Regions from separate parts of the Mesorhizobium sp. KR1-2 genome, predicted to be linked through region 2. Evidence: predicted binding sites of a transcription regulator. Region 2 holds the regulator's gene; each other region holds the start of a gene.
The links. Region 2 encodes LexA, which represses DNA repair genes until DNA is damaged. Its sites were predicted from a motif close to TGTTCNNNNTGTGTTCNG; they were not measured.
Positions count from the first base shown of each region.

Region 1: the regulator LexA is predicted to act here: its motif matches at 2,954-2,971, upstream of ABLE85_RS06775 (UvrD-helicase domain-containing protein).
Region 3: the regulator LexA is predicted to act here: its motif matches at 2,153-2,170, upstream of ABLE85_RS21215 (metallopeptidase family protein).

Region 1 is NZ_JBDZDS010000002.1:521,190-526,748, reverse strand. It holds gene ABLE85_RS06780 (YciI family protein) at 1-297, opposite strand, end outside; gene ABLE85_RS06775 (UvrD-helicase domain-containing protein) at 403-2,913, opposite strand; gene ABLE85_RS06770 (hypothetical protein) at 3,077-3,424, shown strand; gene ABLE85_RS06765 (hypothetical protein) at 3,490-3,936, opposite strand; gene ABLE85_RS06760 (hypothetical protein) at 3,947-4,243, opposite strand; gene ABLE85_RS06755 (dienelactone hydrolase family protein) at 4,536-5,387, shown strand; gene ABLE85_RS06750 (hypothetical protein) at 5,545-5,559, opposite strand, start outside.
Region 2 is NZ_JBDZDS010000006.1:19,623-25,181, reverse strand. It holds gene ABLE85_RS13395 (ComEC/Rec2 family competence protein) at 1-2,049, shown strand, start outside; gene lexA (transcriptional repressor LexA) at 2,100-2,819, opposite strand; gene glp (gephyrin-like molybdotransferase Glp) at 3,110-4,315, opposite strand; gene moaC (cyclic pyranopterin monophosphate synthase MoaC) at 4,318-4,806, opposite strand; gene trpC (indole-3-glycerol phosphate synthase TrpC) at 4,810-5,559, opposite strand, start outside.
Region 3 is NZ_JBDZDS010000012.1:99,431-104,989, forward strand. It holds gene ABLE85_RS21205 (DNA polymerase Y family protein) at 1-1,254, opposite strand, end outside; gene ABLE85_RS21210 (hypothetical protein) at 1,136-2,131, opposite strand; gene ABLE85_RS21215 (metallopeptidase family protein) at 2,338-2,766, shown strand; gene ABLE85_RS21220 (DUF1737 domain-containing protein) at 2,855-3,061, opposite strand; gene ABLE85_RS21225 (CoA ester lyase) at 3,205-4,083, opposite strand; gene ABLE85_RS21230 (FAD-binding oxidoreductase) at 4,181-5,350, shown strand; gene leuD (3-isopropylmalate dehydratase small subunit) at 5,447-5,559, shown strand, end outside.

The DNA of each region.
Region 1 (5,559 bases), on a different contig from region 2:
GTTGGGAAAGCGGCTTGCCCATTCGCGCGCTTCCTCGACCGAGTTCACATTGATGATCGTGTAGCCGGCGATCAATTCCTTGGTCTCGGTGAAGGGGCCGTCGATCACGGTCTTCCCGCCGCCCGACCATTTTATACGCCAGCCTTTCGAACTGGGCTGCAAGCCGTTGGCGTCCACCAGAACGCCGGCCTGGGCAAGTTGCTCGTGATAAGCCGCCATTGCCGAGAAGAGCTCTTCGCCGGGCATCACGCCAGCTTCCGAATCCTTGCTGGCCTTCACCACGATCATGAAACGCATTCTCATACTCCATCGGTTCGCGTGCCGGCCATCCGGCGCGCCATGCGAGCATGACGAACGATAGTGGCCAAAGCCGACATTCGGGAACGAGAATTCTTCAACGGCTCACACCGCCGTCACGAAACTATCGATCACCCGCTTTTGCCCGGCCTTGTCGAAGTCGATGGTCAGCTTGTTGCCCTCGATTGCCGCGACATTGCCGTTGCCGAATTTCTGGTGGAACACGCGGTCGCCGACCTTGAAGGGCGAGGGCGTGTCGGCCACCGACTTGGCGACGAGTTCGCCGTCGATGGTGCGGCTCTTCACCGAGCCACGGCCGGCGCCATAGCCGGAATCGGTCTCGCCATAGCCGATGCGCTCGACATGGTGGCCGGAGCGCGAGCCCCAGTTGCGGTCGGTCGCCTCGTTGCGGTTTTGTTGCGCGCGCTGCCAGCCGGGCGTGGCATAGGTGTTGGAGAAGGATTTCTGGTCCGAACCTATGCTGTCGAAGCGCGAGGCGCCATAGGGGTTCTGGCGGCCGCCATAGCCACCGCCGTAGCCGCCATAGGAATCGCCGGCCTCGGCCACTTCCACATGCGCTTCCGGCAATTCGTCCAGGAAGCGAGACGGGATGGTGGATTGCCAGAGGCCATGGATGCGGCGGTTGGAGACGAACCAGATGTGCAGGTTCCGCTTGGCGCGGGTGAGCCCGACATAGGCCAACCGCCGCTCTTCCTCGAGCCCGGAACGGCCGCCTTCGTCGAGCGAGCGCTGGTGCGGGAACAGGCCTTCCTCCCAGCCCGGCAGGAACACGGTCTCGAACTCCAGGCCCTTGGCCGAGTGCAGCGTCATGATGGTGACGGCGTCGAGCTCCTCGTTCTGCTCGCTGTCCATGACCAGCGCGACATGCTCCAGGAACGAACGCAGCGACTCGTAGTCCTCCATGGAGCGGATAAGCTCCTTGAGGTTTTCGAGCCGGCCCGGTGCCTCGGCCGAGCGGTCGTTCTTCCACATGTCGGTGTAGCCGCTCTCCTCCAGAATGATCTCGGCAAGCTCGGTGTGCGGCGTGTTGTCGAGCGCCTTCTGCCAGCGTTCGAAATTGGCGACCACTTCGCGAAGAGCGGCGCGCGGCTTGGGCTTCAGCTCGTCGCTCTCGGCAAGATTGGCCGCTGCCTCCAGCATGGGGATGCGCAGGGCGCGTGCCGTGTCGTGGATCTGGCGGATGGCCGCCTCGCCAAGCCCGCGCTTGGGCACGTTGACGATGCGCTCGAAGGCGAGGTCGTCGGCCGGCTGCGCGACGACGCGGAAATAGGCCATGGCGTCGCGGATTTCCTGCCGCTCATAGAAGCGCGGGCCGCCGACGACGCGGTAGTTGAGGCCGAGCGTGACGAAACGGTCTTCGAACTCGCGCATCTGGAAGGAGGCGCGGACCAAAATGGCCATGTCGTTGAGCGCATGGCCCTTGCGCTGCGCCTGCTCGATCTCCTCGCCGACGGCGCGGGCTTCCTCTTCCGAATCCCAGGCGGCGTGGACATGCACCTTGGCGTCGTCCGGGTCGGCGATGTCGGTGAACAGCGTCTTGCCGAGCCGCCCTTCATTGTGCGCGATAAGATGCGAGGCAGCCCCGAGGATATGGGCAGTGGAGCGATAGTTGCGCTCCAGCCGGATCACGACCGCGCCCGGAAAATCCTTTTCGAAGCGCAGGATGTTGTCCACCTCCGCCCCGCGCCAGCCATAGATGGACTGGTCGTCGTCGCCTACGCAGCAGACGTTCTTCTTGCCCGGCGCGCCGGTTTCCTGGGCCAGCAGGCGCAGCCACATATATTGCGCGGTATTGGTGTCCTGGTACTCGTCGACGAGGATGTATTTGAAGCGGCGGTGATATTCCTTCAGCACGTCCGGATGGGCGCGGAAGATGCGGATAGGGTGGCAAAGCAGGTCGCCGAAGTCGCAGGCGTTCAGCGTCTGCAGCCGGTCCTGATATGCCTTGTAGAGTTCGCGGCCCTTGCCGTTGGCGAAGGCGCGGGCGTCGCCTTCGGGGATCTCGGCGGGGCCGAGCCCCTTGTTCTTCCACGCGTCGATCATCATGGCGAACTGGCGCGGCGGCCAGCGCTTGTCGTCCAGCCCCTCGGCCTGGATGAGCTGCTTGATGAGGCGGATGACGTCGTCGGTGTCGAGGATGGTGAAGTCGGAGCGCAGGCCGGCAAGCTCGGCATGACGGCGCAGCATCTTGACCCCAATGGAGTGGAAGGTGCCGAGCCAGGGCATGCCCTCAATGGCTTCGCCCACCAGAAGGCCGACGCGCTGCTTCATCTCGCGGGCGGCCTTATTGGTGAAGGTGACCGCCAGGATCTGCGAGGGGAAGGCACGGCCCGTGGCGAGGATGTGGGCGATGCGGGTGGTCAGCACGCGCGTCTTGCCAGTGCCGGCGCCGGCGAGCACGAGCACGGGGCCCTCGGTGGTCTCGACCGCCAGCCGCTGTTCTTCGTTGAGGCCCTTCAGATAGTCAGGCGCGGATGCCTGGCGTGCGGCCATGGCGCGGGCGGCGATGCCGCCGGGCGCAGGCGCGCCGGCAGGGCGCGGAGCGGGCGCACCAGGCTCGTCGAAGAAGGGGATGTCGTCGGGAAAGTCTGACATTTCCATCGAATGTAGTGATTCGGGGCCGAAAGGCCAGCTATGTTGCCGTTTTGTGCCCATGGTTGGGCGACCGATCCCCCACTGAGGTTGACGGACCCTTGATTGCGGAGGGTTTGCTGCAGCGATACAGTCGCACGGTCAGCTTTGCCAGGGGAGGGGTATGATGAGGACGGTCGACACGATTTTCGGGGTTTTACTGCTGATTGGCGCAATCCTCCACAGCTACGGCACCTTCATTGGCTATCCGCTGGGCTCGGAGGTATTCGTCTGGTCGCTTGCGGGTTCTCTGGCGGCCGGGCTCATCGCCGTGCTCAATATCCTGCGCAGCCGCCGGCCGGGCGACCGGGCGCTCGCCTGGATATGCCTGGTTTCCAGCCTGTGCTGGGCGGGAGTGGCGCTGGCCTTCGGCCGGGCGATCGGCAATGTCGTGGACCCGCGCGTGCTGTGGCACGCCGTCGCCGCACTGGTTCTGGCTGGCTTCAGCCTGCGGACACTGATGATGCGCGCATAGCTCCCCCGTGCCGGGAGCCGGTCGCGGACAAATTTTCAGCTGCACGGCCGAGGGCCGCGCGCGTGCTAGTGGGTCGTCAACCCGAGCTGGCCCTTGAGCCCCGGCACGGCGTCGACGATCTGCTTGATCGTATCGGGACCGGCGGCTTCCTCGGCCTGCTGCAGAAGGGTCTCGCCTGCCTGCTTGATCTGCTCGGCATCTAGGCCGCTGGCCCGCAACTGTGCGAGACCGTTGACCAGCGCGCCGGCCCTTTCGCCCAGCAGTCCACCGAGAACGGAACTGATGGAGCCGAGCAGTCCGCCGCCTCCGCCGCCGGCCTGGCTTGCCGGCATGACGTCGTAGCTGTGGGCGAGGTCCTCGGTGCCGGGGACGCTGCTGAAGAGGCCCGCAACGCGGTCCTCGCCCGCTTCATGCTCCAGCACCGACAGGATGGTGCCCACGGCCATTGCGGTCTTGGTGGAATCGAGACCGGTCTTGGTCGAAACCGAGGTGATGATGTCTTGTGCGTTCATGATTGTGGCCTCACTGGTGGGGATTCAGGCGTATGTTGCAATCCTTCCAATAGTCGCGCCATGTTTCCCTGTCCGATATCTTGCCGGCTGCCTTGTCGGCCTTCCACTGGGCCTTGCATTCGTGCACGCGTTGCCGGAAGCCCATCTTGCGCGGCATGGGCTCGTGGCCGCTGGGGGCTGCCGTCGTTGCCGCGGCGAGGACCAGCGGAGCGCCGGTCATATCGCCGGCAATGCCGCAAGTGGGAAACGTCAGGAATGCCGCGCCGATTGCCAGGGCGCTCGCTGACATCAGGGTCTTGAAGGTCATTGCACTTCTCCTTCGTTGACGTTGTCGCGTTGTCCGGCACGAACAAGCTGAACCAACCCGACACGCATCTGCGGGACATCGGAATACGGCAGTGGTTCGCCGAGGGTGCGGTGCGCTGCCGGCAAGGCGAGCCCGCAATCGAAAGCCTTGTCCTTGAGATGTAGCGATGCCGCCGGGTGGACAGCGATTGACGAAAATTTGATGTGCTGGCCCCTGCCGGTCGCCCGCATATTTGTCCGATGAACGAGAGGAAGGAGGAGCGAAAGTGGACAAGCCGACCATCACACAGGCGATGATCGACGCCTATGACGAATACACGCATCTGACCCTGGACCGCCGCGGCTTCATGGAGAAGCTGACGAAGCTGGCGGGCTCCGGCGCGGCGGCAGTTGCGATCGCGCCGCTGCTGGCGGCGAATTCGGCGCAGGCGGCGATCGTGGCCGAGGATGATGCGCGGGTGAGGGGTGAGGACATCACCTATCCGGGCTCCAAAGGCGAGATGAAGGGCTATCTCGTGCGCCCGGCAGCCGAGAGCGGCAAGCTCGGCGCCGTCATCGTCATCCATGAGAACCGCGGCCTCAACCCGCATATCCGCGATGTGGCGCGACGCATCGCGCTGGAAGGTTTTGTCGCGCTGGCGTCCGACTTCCTCTCGCCGCTCGGCGGCACGCCGGCTGACGAGGACAAGGCACGCGAAATGTTCACCCAACTTGCGCCCGAGCAGACGATAGCCGACGGGCTGGCGACTATCGCCTATCTCAAACGGATCGACGGCGGCAACCGCAAGGTCGGCGCGGTCGGGTTCTGCTGGGGCGGCGGCGTGGTCAACGATCTGGCGGTCAATGCGCCGGACCTCGACGCGGCGGTGGCCTATTACGGCCGCCAGCCGAAGAGCGAGGACGTGGCGAAGATCAAGGCGCCGCTGCTGTTGCACTACGCCGGCAAGGACGAACGCATCGACGCGGGGATCGACGCCTACAAGGCGGCACTTGAGGCAGGCGGCAAGAGCTTCACGATCTATGTCTACGAAGGCGCCCAGCATGCCTTCAACAACGACACCTCGGCGGCGCGCTATGACAAGGCGGCGGCAGATCTGGCCTGGGGTCGCACCACCGCGTTCCTCAAGGAAAAGCTGGACGGGTAGGGTGCGGGCTTCTCAACCTTCGTTAACACGCGGCGAATCGCTTGGTTAACATGAAGGGGCAGGAGAGACGCGATTCTCCCGGCTGCTGTTGCCGCGCCGGACCCGTTTCAGGGCCGGCAGAAGCTGCGTGGGTGCTCGCGCAGCCGTAAGAAGAATTTCAGTTCATCTTCGA
Region 2 (5,559 bases):
ATCGACCACATGGCCAATGGCCGCGTGCGCCTGACCATCGATGTTTTGACAACCGCCAAACCGAAGCTGCGCTATGCGCCCGAGCGCGTGCGCCTTTCTGCTCGCAAGATCCCGCCGGGGTTGGTCGTCGGTTCGGAGATCGAGGGCGCGGTTCGCCTGATGCCGCCGACCGGCCCGGTTCGTCCCGACAGCTACGACTTCTCGTTCAGGAGCTATTTTTCGGGCATCGGCGCCAGCGGCTTTTTCATGCGCGGTCCCGATCTCGTTGAGGGGGACGCGCCGTTGCCGGTCAGCGCACGCCTCTTCAACAGCGTCCAAAACCTCCGCAACACCATTGCCGAGCGTATCCGCGACCTTATCGGCGGACCCGAAGGCGAGATCGCGGCTGCGCTGGTGGTGGGCATCCGCGCCGGCATTCCTGACGACATCAACGAAGCGATGCGGCGAACGGGCATCTATCACATCGTCGCCATTTCGGGGCTTCACATGGCACTGGTCGCGGGAACGGTGATGGGCTCACTGCGGATGATCTTCGCCCTGTTTCCCGGCTTTTCCTCCCGTCATCCGGTCAAGAAATATGCGGCGGTCGCGGCGCTTGCCGCCATCATCAGCTACCTGTTCATTTCGGGCGGCCAGGTGGCGGCGCAGCGCAGTTGCTTCATGCTGGGCATCATGCTCACCGCACTGCTGTTCAACCGTGGCGCGCTGACCACGCGCAACCTGGCGATTTCGGCCTTCGTCATCGTGGCGATTTCGCCGCACGAATTGATAGGCCCAAGTTTCCAGATGTCCTTCGCTGCCACGGCCGCGCTCGTCGGTGGCTACGCGCTTTGGTCGGAATACCGCCAAAAGCGCAGGCGTGCGCCACCTGCTACCGGGCGCCCGCTGGCGATCGCAATCGTCAGCAAGGTAGCGGGCGATGTCGGCAGCCTGATGTTCACCTCGACCATCGCCGGCATCGCCACCACTGCCTTCGGCGTCTACCACTTCCAGCGCGTCTCGCCGCTCAGCCTGATCGCCAACCTGGCCGTCATGCCGAGCGTGTCGTTCCTGGTGATGCCCTTCGCCGTCCTCGGTTCGCTCGCCATGCCGCTCGGTCTGGATGCGCCATTCTTCTACGTGATGGGCAAGGGACTGACGATCATGATCACGGTCGCGAAATGGATATCGGACCGTTCGCCGATAGATGGGGTCGGCCTGATTTCCTCGCATTCGCTGGCCCTTTTGACCATTGCCCTGGTCATCGTCACCATGGCCACGACCTGGCTGCGTGCGCTGGCACTTCCCTTTGCGTTCGCGGGCATGCTCACGCTGACGGACGTCCGCACGCCCGATGTACTCATCTCCGAAGATGGTCGGCTCGTCGGGGTGCCCATCGGCGATCAAATGTTCGCGGTAAACAGGGCGCGACCAAATGCATTCACCGTCGAAAACTGGAGACGGGCGCTGCGCACCGAAGAGATCGTGGGCCCAATCGACAGCCTGAAGCCAAAGTCCGGCCGCAAGGGCATTGTGATCCTGGAAACGAGGGCTATCACCGACCCCGATGACATCTCTGCGGAACAGCTGGCCACCAGCGTACCACGCCAGGCAGATGCTGACGCAAGCTTGGCGGACGGCGCGTCAGGCAGCGGATTCGATTGCCATGACGGGCTTTGCGTTGCGGTGCATGCTTCCGGCACCATCGTGGCGCATGCGACCGACATACGGGCCGCGCATCGGGCTTGTGACTATGCCAGCCTCATCGTCATCGAAGACGCCACCGCGAAAAACGTCTGTTCGACCGGCCCGCCGCTGATCCTCACCAAACGCGAACTGGCAAAGTACGGCAGCGCCGCCGTCTACCTTCCGGACGATGAAACCGGCCAAGTGCCGGAAGTCAGGTTTGCGCTCTCCGAGCCCTATCGGCCCTGGCACACGCAGAGACGGTTTTCGCGTGAAGCACGCGGTTTGCCGCCATATGAGCAGAAGCAGCACGCGTTCTCAGGCGCCAAATTCCCCCGGGTCAAAAAACAGCCGGCCGATGATTCTGGCCCATTGGAGGACTAACGCCGACCCAAGCAATACGGCCAAGCCAAAACAATACAGCTGAACGAGGTTCAGTAGCGGCGGATGAGGCCGACCAGCTTGCCTTGCACCTTCACGCGGTCCGGGCCGAAGATGCGTGTCTCATAGGCGGGGTTGGCGGCCTCCAGGGCGATGGACGCCCCCTTGCGGCGGAAGCGCTTCAAGGTTGCTTCTTCATCATCGACCAGCGCCACGACGATTTCGCCGGGGCTGGCGGTATTGGCGTTGCGGATGATGACAGTGTCGCCGTCGAAGATGCCGGCCTCGATCATCGAGTCACCCTTGACCTCGAGCGCGTAGTGCTCGCCACCGGTGATCATCTCGGGCGGCACCGAAATGGAATGGGTCTTGTGCTGGATGGCATCGATCGGCACGCCGGCTGCGATGCGGCCCATGACGGGAATGGAAATCGCGATGCCGGCTTCGTCATTGCCTGCCACCGGGGGGCGAGCAGGTTCCGGCGCGCGGCGCCCAAGGCTGCCTTCGATGACGCTAGGCGAGAATTTTGCGCGCTGGGGAGCAAGGCCGGGCGCAATGGAATCAGGCAGGCGCAGCACTTCGAGAGCGCGCGCGCGGTTCGGAAGTCGCCGAATGAAACCGCGTTCCTCCAGCGCCGTGATCAGGCGGTGAATGCCGGATTTGGACGCGAGATCGAGCGCTTCCTTCATCTCGTCGAAAGACGGCGGGATGCCCGTCTCTTTCAGCCGCTCGTGGATGAAGAGAAGCAACTCGTGTTGTTTGCGCGTCAGCATCGCCGGCTCCCCCGAGAATCAAACCCAAAACAAAACCAGAACAAACACTATCTGTTCCATTTGTGTTCCGCAACTGTTTAAATTTTAATGAATGGGTTAAGGGGCCGGAAACCATGACGGTTCTGCTGAGGACCAGGGCCGGTAACGCGAACCGGCAGAATCCGTCTCTACGGTCTTGATTCCAGGACGTTTTCCTTATGACGCCGCGGCATGCGGCATGTCGATCGCCGGTTGCCTTTTTCCAGCGGTTCTCACTGCGCTTTCAGAGACACGGCAGCCCCTGCCACGGCTCAGCGGAGCCTCAGCACCGTGCAGGGTGAGCCGGCCGATGCGGCCGGCGCGAAGGGTTCGCGGATAATCAGGGCATTGGCTTCGGCGAATGTCCTGAGCATCGAAGAATCCTGCACCTCGAACGGCGTCGCTATCAGCCCCTCGGGTTCTTGGCGTAGCACCGCGCGGACATAATCCTGGCGCTGGTCGTTGGCCGCCATGGTCCTGTCGAGCACGGCCTGGCAAAGGTCAGGCTCGTAGGGCCTGCCGCCGAGCCGCGACAGGAGCGGCTTCAGGAACAGATGCGAACAGACGAGACTGGCGACCGGATTTCCGGGCAGGCCGAGGAAGCGGGTGCGCCCACGCCGGCCGAACATCAGCGGCTTGCCGGGGCGCATGGCAATCTTCCAGAAATCGAGCTTCATGCCTTCGCCGACCAGCACCTCGTTGGTCAGGTCGTGGTCGCCAACGGAGGCGCCGCCGAGCGTGACGACCACGTCGGCGTCCTTTTCCAGGGCCTGCCTGATGCGCGCCGCGATGGCCGGGCGGCTGTCAGGCACGACGCCCAGATCGAGCACACGCGCGCCAACAGATGCCGCGATCGCGGCCACGCCGAAGGCATTCGAGGCGACGATCTGGTCGGGCCCCAGCTCGCTGCCCGGGGGCAGCAGCTCGTCGCCGGTGGCGATGATGGCGATCAGCGGCTGCTTGATCACGTTGAGGCGAGGGTGGTTTGCCGAAGCGACCAGCGAAAGCGCGCCGGGATCCAGTTCGCGGCCCTTTTTCAGGAGCAGATCGCCGGTGACGAAGTCGAGCCCCATGCGCCGGATGTGGCGGCCAATGGCGACAGTCTCGAAGACTTCGACGGAGTCGGGCCCGAGCTTGCGCGCATTTTCCTGGATCACGATGGTGTCGGCACCCTCCGGTACCGGCGCCCCGGTGAAGATGCGTACAGCCTCTCCGATGCCGATGGAGCCGTCGAAGCGCTTGCCGGCTGGTGCCTGGCCGATGACCTTGAGCGTGACCGGCACAGTTTCAACGTCTGCACCGCGGACCGCGTATCCGTCCATCGCCGCTGCATCGAACGGAGGCTGCGTTCTCAGCGCCCTGACGTCCTCGGCGAGTATGCGCCCGGCGGCTTCCGCCAGCGGCACGGATTCTCCCTCGCCAGGTACTGCTCCTTCCAGAAGCCGCTCGAGCGCTTCCTTGACCGGCAGCAGCGCCATCGTCACGCGTCCGCCCGATAGTCGCCGGACTTGCCGCCGGTCTTCTCGACCAGCCTGATGCCGGAAATCACCATGCCGCGATCGACCGCCTTGGCCATGTCGTAGATGGTCAGGCAGGCGACGGAAGCCGCCGTCAGCGCCTCCATTTCGACGCCGGTCTTGCCGGTAACGCGCGCCAGCGCGGTCACGCGCAGGCCGGGCAGCGATTCGTCCGGCTCGATGTCCACCGAAACCTTGGTCAGCAGCAGCGGGTGGCAGAGAGGGATCAGCTCGTGCGTACGCTTAGCGGCCATGATACCGGCCAGTCGCGCGGTGCCCAGCACGTCGCCCTTCTTGGCGTCGCCCTCACGGATCATCCGCAACGTCTCCGGCAGCATGGTAACGGTGCCCTCGGCGATCGCCGTGCGCTGGGTCTCCGCCTTGGCGCCGACATCGACCATGTGCGCCTGGCCCTCGGCGCCCAGATGGGTAAGCGCGGGCTTGTCAGTCATGGCCTATCCATTCGCCGCGTGAGCCGTTAGCGCGCCCGTGAGAAGAGCCCGGGTGGCCTCGGTCACATCGGCCTGTCGCATCAGGCTTTCGCCGACCAGGAAGGTCCCGATGCCGCAGTGTTCCAGGCGCAGACAGTCGTCATGCGTGAAGATGCCACTTTCGCCGACAAGCAGCTTGTTGTCTGGCACCAGCTTCGAAAGCCGTTCGGAGGTTTCGAGGCTGACCTCGAAAGTGCGCAGGTTGCGGTTGTTCACGCCGATCAGGGGGGAGGCGAGCTTCAGCGCCCGCTCCATCTCAGCCTCGTCATGCACCTCCACCAGCACGTCCATGCCGAGATGGTGGGCGGTGTCCTCGAGCGCCTTGGCTTCGTCGTCGCCCAGGCTGGCCATGATGACTAGGATGGCATCGGCGCCCCAGGCGCGGGCCTCATAGACCTGGTAGGACTCGAACATGAAGTCCTTGCGCAGGGCCGGCAGCCCGCAAGCCGCGCGCGCACTGGTCAGGAAATCCGGCGCGCCCTGGAAGGACGGCGTATCGGTCAGAACCGAAAGGCATGCGGCTCCGCCCAACTCGTAGGCGCGGGCAAGCGCCGGCGGGTCGAAGTCCGCTCGGATAAGGCCCTTGGACGGGCTGGCTTTCTTGATCTCGGCAATCAGCGCGAAATCGCCGGCAGCGCGCTTTGCCCGCAATGCGGCCAGGAAGCCGCGCGGGGCCTCGGCGTCGCGGAGGCGCGCCTTCAGTTCCACAAGCGG
Region 3 (5,559 bases), on a different contig from region 2:
GGGATTGGAAAACAGCCGGATCGGGCGCTCCGGCATTGCGGACGGCTGGGGAGCCGGTACGGCCCTAGCCGGCATCGCGGCGCCGACGGCGGCGGCGAAGGGCAGCGCGGCGACCGCTTGTTCCGGGATGTGGCTTGCGACAAGAACGGATTTTTGCACCGTCCCGGAGCCGAGCCGGGCGTCGACGCGGTCGGCGAAGAGGGCGAGGTCCTCGTCATTGCCGGCCACCTCGCCGGCAAGGTCGGCCTGCACCATGTCGAAGGGGGCGGCCGCCAGCACCGAGAGCCGGACGAGGTCGAAGCCATAGCCGGCGTCGAGCGTGTCCTCGAGCGCCGTCAGCCGCTCATGGAACAGCCTTGCGACCAGCTCCGGCGCACGCAGCGGCCGCGAGGTGCCGACACTGACGCGGCTGACCATGCCGTCGACCCGAAACAGCAGGAGCTGCAGGGCGCGCGCGCCCTCGCCGCGCCGCTCCAGATCCGCCTTCAGGCTCGTGGCCAGCAGAAGCACCAGCCGCTCGATGTCTTCCATGAGCCCAACCGGTTCGGCCAGGTGCCGTTCCACCGACAGCGGTGCGACAGGCAGGCGCGGCGAGATCGCCTCCTCGATGCGCCCCAGCGCCTGGTCGATGCGGGCCATGAGGGCCGCGCCGAAACGGCGCGCCAGTGGCGCGCGGGGGCTGCGCAATATGGCGCCGGCATTGCGCAGGCCCACGCTTTCGAGCCCTGCGATCGTTGCCGGCTCGAGCCGAAGTGCTGCCAGCGGCAGGGGCTCGAGCATCTTTTCCTCGTCCCCGGGCTCGACGATATCGGGGCTGCGGAAGCGCGCCGCCGCCCACGCGGCGCCCGGCGTGGAGGCCAGCCCTGCCCGTACGTCGAACCCCTGATGGAAGAACCGCGCCAGGAGGTCGTCGAGCAGCGCCCGTTCGCCTCCGAAAAGATGGGCGCAGCCGGTGATGTCGAGGAACAGGCCGTCGGACCCGTCCAGCGCCACCAGCGGGGTGTAGCGGTCGCACCAGTCGGCCAGGCTTTCCAGCAGCCGGCGGTCGGCGGCCGGGTCGGCTTCGACGATCTCGATGCCGGGATGCATGGCACGCGCATCGGCAATGCCCATGCCCGGCTTCAGCCGCAGCCGCTCAGCCTGCTCGTCGAGGGCGGCGATGCGCTGGGTGTTCTTTTCGCGGTGGCTGATGACCAGCGGCGGCCGCGCCGCCGTCAGCTGCGAGCGCCACGACCGCCCCAGGCGCTGGCGCAGGATGCGCTCGGTGCCGAGATAGGGAAACCACAGCGCCAGAATCCGCTGGCCCGAGGGCCGGCTGCTGTCTTTCGGCGAATGAGCGTTCATCGGCGTTCCACTCCAGGGTGAACTGTCCGGGCAGGGCAAGGCGGCTTTTGTCGATGCGGACGGCAAAGCCCGGCGGGCCGATCGAGCCGGCCAGCGGCCCGGCAAGGGTGTGGCGCGGCGCGGCGGTTGCTGGCGAGACGACGAGCCGCACCGGGGCGGCGGTCGGCTCGGGCAAGGCCGCCTGCCGCAGCAGAAAGACCGGCCGCCCCGCGCCCAGCGCGCGCCGGTGCAGGCGGCGCGTGGCGGTGAGGTCGAGCTTTTGCGGGTTGCCGCGGATTTCGAGGATGACGGCCGAAAACCCCTTCAGATTGGCGGCCTCTTCGGCAATCCACAGAACATCCGGCAGCCTGGGCGCCTCGGCCACGAGCAGTTCCTGCGGTTCGATGCCGAAGCGGGCGCGCAGGCCCGGCGCATAGGGCATGCCGGCCTCGCGGAAGATTTCGGCGGTGCCGATCCAGAGCAGCGGCGCCCTTCGTGCCGTCCGCGCCAGCAAAAGCCCGGCCAGCGCCAGGGCAAAACCGCTCGCGGCTCCGGCGTCGCGAGTCTCTGCGCCATGGATTTCGGTCAGGGCGGCCAGCGGCAGGCCGCCGCCGAGGGCTGTATCGAAAGCCTGCGCGCCGGTCGCGAAGCACGGCTCCACCGCCGCGACGCCGTGGCGCCGCAACACCAGCGCCTCCGGCCGTGCCTCGGCGGGCGCCGCCAGGCGTTCCGGCAGCGTGCCTTCGATCTGTGCGATTTTGCGGCGCAAGGCAGAAACAGTTGCCCGCGCCACGGCGGACGTCGCCATGACGGTGTGCTTTCCGATATTTGTTCCCGTTATGTTCTTATTGATTCCAGAGCGCCCCGAGAGAGTCAAGCATTTCGTATTGGGGATTTATCCCTCCCCCTTCGGAATGCCTGGCAAAGCGCTTGTCCGCGGTAATTTTCCCCGCCCGGCGCAAAGGCCTCGAAAGCCGACCGTCAAAAGGCTATATGCGGTCAAAAGGAAACAGAATGGCCCGTATTTACAAGAATCGCGCCTGGCATGACCAGCTTTCGCCCTCGATGGAGGAGATGGAGTTCATGGCGCTGGAAGCCTATGCGCATCTGCCGGAGGAGTTTCGCCGGCTGACCGGCGAGGTCATCATCCAGATCGCCGAATTCCCGACCGACGAAATCATGGACGATCTGGCGCTCGAAACGCCTTTCGATCTGCTCGGCCTGTTCGAGGGCCGCGGCATTGCCGAGCGCTGGAACCCGCAGACGGGCGAGGGGCCGAACCGCGTCACGCTCTATCGCCGCGCCATCCTCGACTACTGGGCCGAAAACGAGGAGACGCTGGGCGACATCGTCACCCATGTCCTGATCCATGAGATCGGCCACCATTTCGGCCTCAGCGACGACGACATGGAGCGCATCGAGGAGGCGGCCGACCAGCATTGAGCCGTCGGCTGCCAAACGAATTCCGCACATGAGGCAGGCGAGCCCGCCTCATGGGGCGCTCAAGACGAGGGCCGGCGGCCGCGCCGCCTCAAAAATCGCCGAGCTTCATGCCGGGGTCGTATTCCTGGCCCTCGACGTCCTTCACCACCGCCTGGCCGCATTTCATGACCTTGGTTTCGGCGTCATAGGCATAGGTGGGCGAGCCGAACAGGTGCCAGCCCTTGTTCAGGGCCGCTGTCACCTTGTGGCAGAAGCTCGCGTCGTCCGGGCCGGTGAGAAAACGGTAGAGTTTCATCTGTCATTCCCCGTCATGGCGTTGTTGCCTTGAACGTCGTTTCGGCAGCGGGCATGCAATCGGCCCGAGGCCATAATATCCTGTTTTCGCATCGTTCTTCGAAGCGGTTTCCCGAACGATGCCCCATTCCACGCCTTTTCAGCTTACTTGGCAATCATCGCCGCTTTGGCAAGCAGCGTTTCGGCCTGCGCGCAATGCAGTAGCTCGACCATGCGGCCGTCGAGGCCGATCGCGCCCTTGCCGGCGTTTTCGGGCAGCTTGAACGCGGCCACGATCCGCTCCGCTTCGGCCAGCGCGGCTGGCGAAGGCGAGAAGGCGGCCTCCGCCGGCGCGATCTGGGCAGGGTGGATCAGCGTCTTGCCGTCGAAGCCCATGGCGGCGCCCTCCCCGCATTCCGCCGCAAAGGCGTCGAGGTCACGGAAATCGTTGCTGACGCCGTCGAGTATGTCGAGCCCGCCGGCGCGCGCGGCCAGCACCATCTGCATCAGCCAGGGCCTCAGATAGCGTCGCTCGGGCGTGGCCAGCACGCCGGTCATGGCCGCCAGGTCGTTGGTACCCGCCACCAGGCAGGACAGGCGCGAGGCGGCGTCGCGGGCAAGCTCGGCGATCGCGCCGAGGTTCATGAGCCCACGCGGCGTCTCGACCATCGACCACAGTCGCAGGGTTTCGGGCGCGCCGGCCTTGTCCAGCCGGTCTCCGGCTTCCAGTACGTCGCGCGGCGTCTCCACCTTGGGCAGCAATATGCCGTCGGGCCGGCAGGCGACCGCCGCGGCCATGTCGTCGGCGCCCCATTCGCTCGACAGCGCGTTGATGCGCACCACCATCTCTCGCACGCCGGCCGGGCGGTTGCCGAGGATTTTTGCCAATTTTTCGCGGGCTGCAGCCTTTTCGCTAGGGGCCACAGCGTCCTCAAGGTCGATGACCACCGCATCGCAGGACAGCGAGGCGAGTTTTGCCAGTGCCTTGTCGTTTGAGGCGGGCACATAGAGCACCGAGCGGCGCAGACGGGGGGCTTGCATCATTGGCCTTTCTTGCCCGGCAATGCTGGCTCTTGCAAGACTGGCGCGCAAAACCCTGATAAGGCACGACCAAACAACCTAAGCATTGGGGAAAATGCATATGGCGCGTTACGACGTCATCATCATCGGCGGGGCGATCGTCGGCAGCTCGATTGCCTATTACCTGCGCGAGGAGGGATTTTTGGGCTCCATCGCGCTGATCGAGCGCGACCCGCAATTCACCTACTCGTCCACCACGCTGTCCTGCGCCTCCATTCGCCAGCAGTTCTCGATTCCGGAAAACATCCGTCTGTCGCAGTTCACGTTGGGGCTGTTCCGCCGGCTGGAGCATGAGTTCGGCGCCGGCGCCGACATCGGCTTCCGCGAGGGCGGTTATCTCATCCTGGCCGGCGAGGGCGGCCTGCCGATCCTCGAGCAGAACCATGCCGCGCAGATGGCCGAGGGCGCCGACATCGTGCTGGAGGATGCGGCCGCGCTGCAGAAGCGCTTCAGCTGGATCTCCACCGAGGGCATCACTGCCGGCGCCTATGGCCGCTCCGGCGAGGGCTGGTTCGACGCGCATGCCATGCTGATGCTGTTCCGCAAGGCGCTGCGCGAAAAGAACGTCGATTTCATCACCCATGCCGTCGCGGGCATCGAACGCGCGGGCAATCGTGTCACCGCCGTCACGCTCGAAAATGGCGAGCGACTGGAAGCCGGCACCATATTCGACGCCGCAGGTCCGTCGGCCGGCAAGGTCGCGGCCATGGCCGGGCTCAAGCTGCCGGTCGAGCCGCGCAAGCGCACCGTCTTCGTCTTCGAGGCGCATGACAAGTTCGCCGACATGCCGCTGATGGTCGACCCCAGCGGCGTCTATGTGCGCCCGGAAGGCAGCGTCTACATCACCGGTGGGGCCGAGAGCGAGGAGGGCGAAGGCCCGGCCGACGCAAAGGATTTCGATCCCGATTGGTCGCTGTTCGAGGAAAAAATCTGGCCGGTTCTGGCCACCCGCGTGCCCGCCTTCGAGGCGATCAAGGCGACCCGCGCCTGGGCCGGGCACTACGACTACAACACGCTCGACCAGAACGCGGTCATCGGGCCGCATCCGGAGGTCGAAAACTTCATCTTCGCCAACGGCTTTTCCGGCCACGGCCTGCAGCAGGCGCCGGCGGTGGGCAAGGCGCTGGCCGAGCTTCTGGTCCATGGCGGCTATCGCAGCATCGACTGCTCGGCCTTTTCCTACGCCCGCATCGCCGAGGGCCGGCCGTTCCGCGAGCTCAACGTGATTTGAAGGCCGCGTCGAGGCGGCCTCTTTGATTCCCCGCCTCCTTTGTGTAAAGCGGGATCGAACGAATTTCCCGGAACCAGAAACGGGCGAGAAAAAGCCATGGAAAAATTCACCAAGCTCACCGGCGTCGCCGCTCCCTTGCCGATCGTCAATGTCGACACCGACATGATCATCCCCAAGGACTACCTGAAGACGATCAAGCGCACCGGGCT